DNA from 2 places in the Ensifer sp. R1-3 genome. Region 1 is predicted to be linked to the other one. Evidence: predicted binding sites of a transcription regulator. Region 1 holds the regulator's gene; the other holds the start of a gene.
What was found. The regulator PhoB, encoded in region 1, activates phosphate uptake and scavenging genes when phosphate is short. The targets are predictions, from matches to a motif close to TGTCATNNANCTGTCAT.

Region 1 (2,203 bases):
GAAACGCAACGGCGCCCGCAGATAGGTGTCGTAAAGCGGCGTGGTTGCGGCCATGTCGAGCTCTCCTTCATTCCGGCGGCATCGGACTTCGGCCCGATAAAAATCAAAAATGCCGCCTTGCGGCGGCGACAGGCACTATTCCCATTTCGCACCGCGATGTCAACAAAACCAAGGTTTGCAGGCGCTTTGCGGATACCGATTCCGAAGCGCGAAAAAATCGCACTCTGGGACTTGCAAAAATGCAACGCTCCGACAGCAAGTTGGGGAAAACCGCGAAATCGATTCGGCGCGATTCCGGCGACTCTTGCCACGGAGTCACCCTGCCGGTAGGTTAACATTCAATTACTAGACGCATGCGGCGGACCTAGTCACCAAAAGTATTATCGCGTTGAATCTTCGGGGTTTTCCCGGAGAGCGGTGACGGATTCCGCCATCCCAACGCCGAGAACGGGGAGTGCAGAGATGAACTGGACTGACGAGCGGGTCGAGAAACTGAAGAAGCTGTGGTCGGAGGGCCTGAGCGCCAGCCAGATCGCGGCGCAGTTGGGCGGCGTCAGCCGCAACGCGGTCATCGGCAAGGTTCATCGGCTGAGCCTGCCCGGGCGCGCCAAGGCCGGCGGAAGCACGGCCGCTGCAGCCCGCCCCAAACGGGCGACGTCTGCCCCGCGCGCACCGAACTATGCTGCGCGTTCCGTAACCCGCACCGTAACCCGCACGGCCGGTGCGACCGCGCTCAAGGAAGAGCTCGCAGTCGACCTGGCGATCGACCAGGAGCTGCAGATCGACAGGAATATCGTCCTGCCGATGTCGCGGCGGCTGGAGCTCACGGAGCTTACCGAACGCACCTGCAAGTGGCCGATCGGCGACCCGCTCAAGGAAGAGTTTCACTTCTGCGGCAACGACTCCCCGGAAGCCTCTCCCTATTGCACCTTTCATGCCCGGCTGGCCTACCAGCCCTCTGCCGAGCGCCGGCGCATGCGCTGAGGCGCCTTGCTCATTCCGCTCTGGATGCACGACGAAAAATGGGGCCGGAAAGGCCCCTTTTTTCTTTGCCATGCCGTAAGCCGGCACCTTCGGTCTCAGCTCTCCAGCGAATAGCCCGCGCCGCGCACCGTCCGGATGACGTCGGGGATGTTGGAGAAGTTCAGTGCCTTGCGCAGACGTCCGACATGGACGTCCACGGTCCGTTCATCGACATAGATGTCGTGCCCCCAGACACCGTCCAGGAGCTGTGAACGGGAGAAGACGCGCCCCGGTGAGGACATGAGAAATTCCAGCAGCCGGAACTCCGTCGGGCCGAGGCGCACTTCGCGGCTGCGGCGGTGGACGCGGTGCGTCTCCCGGTCGAGCTCGATATCGCCGCAGCGCAGGAGCGTCGACAGAACCTCGGGCTTGGCGCGCCTGAGCATAGCCTTGACCCTCGCCATCAGTTCCGGCGTCGAGAAGGGCTTGACGACGTAATCGTCGGCCCCGGTGGCAAGGCCCCGCACGCGCTCGCTCTCCTCGCCGCGCGCCGTCAGCATGATGATCGGCAGGCGCTCCGTTTCCGGCCGCTGGCGCAGCCTGCGGCAGAGCTCGATGCCGGAAACCCCGGGCAGCATCCAATCGAGGATGAGAAGGTCGGGCAGGCGCTCCTGCAGGCGGATCTCCGCCTCGTCGCCGCGAAGGATCGTATCGACCTCGAAGCCTTCTGCCTCGAGATTGTAGCGCAGGAGAACGCTTAGGGCTTCCTCATCTTCGACTACGGCAATCTTCGGCAACATTCAGTAGGACTCCTTCCTACGCACGACAGCCGTCATGCCGCCGCGCACGGTGGTAGGCCGCGCCAAAGCGGCCGGAACAAATTCTGCATAGGCCCGGATGCCGAGCGATCTCAGTCCGTCACGGAACCCAATGTCGACGTCATGTCGTCCTTCGGCCGTTCGCCCTGCGGCTGGGCGCCTGTCGCCATGTAGTAGATCGTTTCGGCAATGTTGGTCGCGTGATCGCCGATACGCTCGATGTTCTTGGCGCAGAAAAGAAGATGCGTGCAGGGCGTGATGTTGCGCGGATCTTCCATCATGTAGGTCAGCAGTTCCCGGAACAGAGAAGTGTAGATCGCGTCGATCTCTTCATCGCGTTCGCGAATGCTGTTCGCCTTTTCCGGCGAACGGGAGGCGTAGACGTCCAGGACTTCCTTCAACTGAACGAGCGCGAGCTCGGC
Region 2 (2,203 bases), 1.5 Mb from region 1:
CGGTCTCGATCACCTGCCGCAGCACCACCTGATGGCGCACGTCGACCTTGCCGCGATAGTATGGCGAGCCGTTCGGCGACAGGAGGATTTCGGCGCCACTCTCCGCGAGGGTCTCGCAGACGCCGAGATCGCCCCATATGTCCTCGCATACCGGAATGCCGATCCGCACGCCGCGAAAATTCACCGGGCCCGGCATCTCACCCGCGTCGAAGACGCGCTTTTCGTCAAACTCGCCGTAGTTCGGCAAGTCGACCTTGTCGCGGATGGCGATGACCCTGCCACCGTCGAGAACCGCAACGGAATTGTGCCGGAGGCCGGCGGCCTGCCGCGGAAAGCCGATGACGACGCCCGGCCCGCCATCTGCCGTCTCCGCCGCAAGCTTCTCCACCGCCTGTTCGCAGGCCTTCAGGAAAGCGGGCTTCAAGACGAGGTCCTCCGGCGGATAGCCGGAGATGAAGAGTTCGGTCAGAAGCAGCAGATCGGCGCCTTCGCGCGCCGCCGCCGTCCGTGCCTCGCGTGCCTTTGCAACGTTGCCGGCAATGTCTCCGACCGTCGGATTGAGCTGTGCCACGGCGATCCGTAGCGTTGAGGGAGCGGCTTTCTGTGCAGTCATGAGCGGGCCCGTCGTCTCTCGTCAGCGAATGCATGTTTCGTTCGCGTTGTTCTTACCGCATCCGGCGGGAAAAAACCCACACTCAATCGAGATCCGGCGGAAAAAATCCGAAAAGCTCCGTGTTTTCGGACCGTTACACGAAGTGCAGAAATTCTTGCGCGGCCACAGGAACCAGGCGGCGGCGGCGCCGTTTCCGCCATTCATCCCCTGTTCAAGATGACAGTCGTATGACGGTGGAGTGAAATATTTGTGAAACTGGAGACGCCCGTTGGCCCGTATCGATTCCGCCGTGAGCAGCTCTCAAGTCTACGCCGACGGGGAAAGCTCTTCCGCAAGATACACGAGAACCCTGTCGGGCGCGCGCAGTGCGCTCTTCACGCTTCTCATTGCGATAGCGCTCGTCTTCACCGTCGAAGTGATCGTGCGCTGGTCCTGGCCCGACACCGTCGCCTATTTCGCAGATCCCATGCGCCCGGCCTGGACCACGGTCGCCGTATTCTTCCTCGCCATGCTTGGCGTCGATGCCCTGTTCGGTCGCGAACACAAGGCCGCGCTGCTCATCGCGCCGCTCGCCGTCGTGCCGGCATTCATCAGTCAGCAGAAGCAGGTCTTCCTGTCCGATCCGCTCTATCCGACCGATTTTCTTTTCGGCCGGCAGATCATGGAACTGATGCCGGTACTCGTGAAGGACAGGCCGTGGACCGCGGTCGGCGTCGTCGCCGGGTTGATCGCGGCCATCGTCGTTGGCGCTCTCCTGTTGCGGTTCGCCTGGCAGAACTTTCCCAAGTTGACACGTCGGGAGCGGCTGATGCGGATCGCATTCGCCCTGCCGCTGTTGGTCGCATTCTGGAACATCATGGACTACAACCAGTTCTCGTGGATCCGTGACCGGCTTCGGGTCATCCCGATCATGTGGGATCAGACCGAGAACTACCGCCATAACGGCTTCGCGCTTGCCTTTGCCATCAACCTCCCGATGGCCAATGTAAACGCGCCGGCCGGCTATATGGCGGACGCGATCGACCGGATTCCGGTAAAGCCGCTTCCCGCCGGCACGACCCATCGCGGCAAACCGGACGTGATCGTGCTGATGAGCGAATCCTTTTGGGATCCGACCCGTCTTCCCAAGGTGAAGCTGACGCCCGATCCCATGCCGACAATCCGTGAACTGCAGGGCGGCAACGTCTTTTCTCCGGAGTTCGGCGGCATGACCGCCAATGTCGAATTCGAAGCGCTGACCGGTTTTTCCAACGCGTTCCTGCCCTATGGCAGCATCCCCTACCAGCAATATATCCGCAATCCCATTCCCTCGCTCGCCACGTTCTTCCGCGGCGAGGGTTATGTTTCGCGCGCCATTCACCCTTTCCAGGGGTGGTTCTGGAACCGCACAGCCGTCTACAAGGCCTTCGGTTTCGACATGTTCCGGTCGGAAGAGAACATGCCGGCCATGCAGAAGCGCGGCATCTTCGCGTCGGACGAGTCCCTGACGAAGGAAATCATCCGCCAGGCGGACGAAGTGGAGGACCCCTTCTTCTTTTTCGCGGTGACCCTGCAGGGCCATGGTCCGTATGAGGCCAACCGCTATGCGAA

Region 2: the regulator PhoB is predicted to act here: its motif matches at 830-846, upstream of M1D43_RS03855 (LTA synthase family protein).

What each region holds. Positions count from the first base shown of each region.
Region 1 covers NZ_CP096515.1:2,279,338-2,281,540, forward strand. Annotated here, with positions in the region: gene M1D43_RS10990 (aspartate aminotransferase family protein) at 1-54, opposite strand, end outside; gene M1D43_RS10995 (GcrA family cell cycle regulator) at 463-984, shown strand; gene phoB (phosphate regulon transcriptional regulator PhoB) at 1,080-1,763, opposite strand; gene phoU (phosphate signaling complex protein PhoU) at 1,874-2,203, opposite strand, start outside.
Region 2 covers NZ_CP096515.1:792,594-794,796, reverse strand. Annotated here, with positions in the region: gene M1D43_RS03860 (NAD+ synthase) at 1-613, opposite strand, end outside; gene M1D43_RS03855 (LTA synthase family protein) at 882-2,203, shown strand, end outside.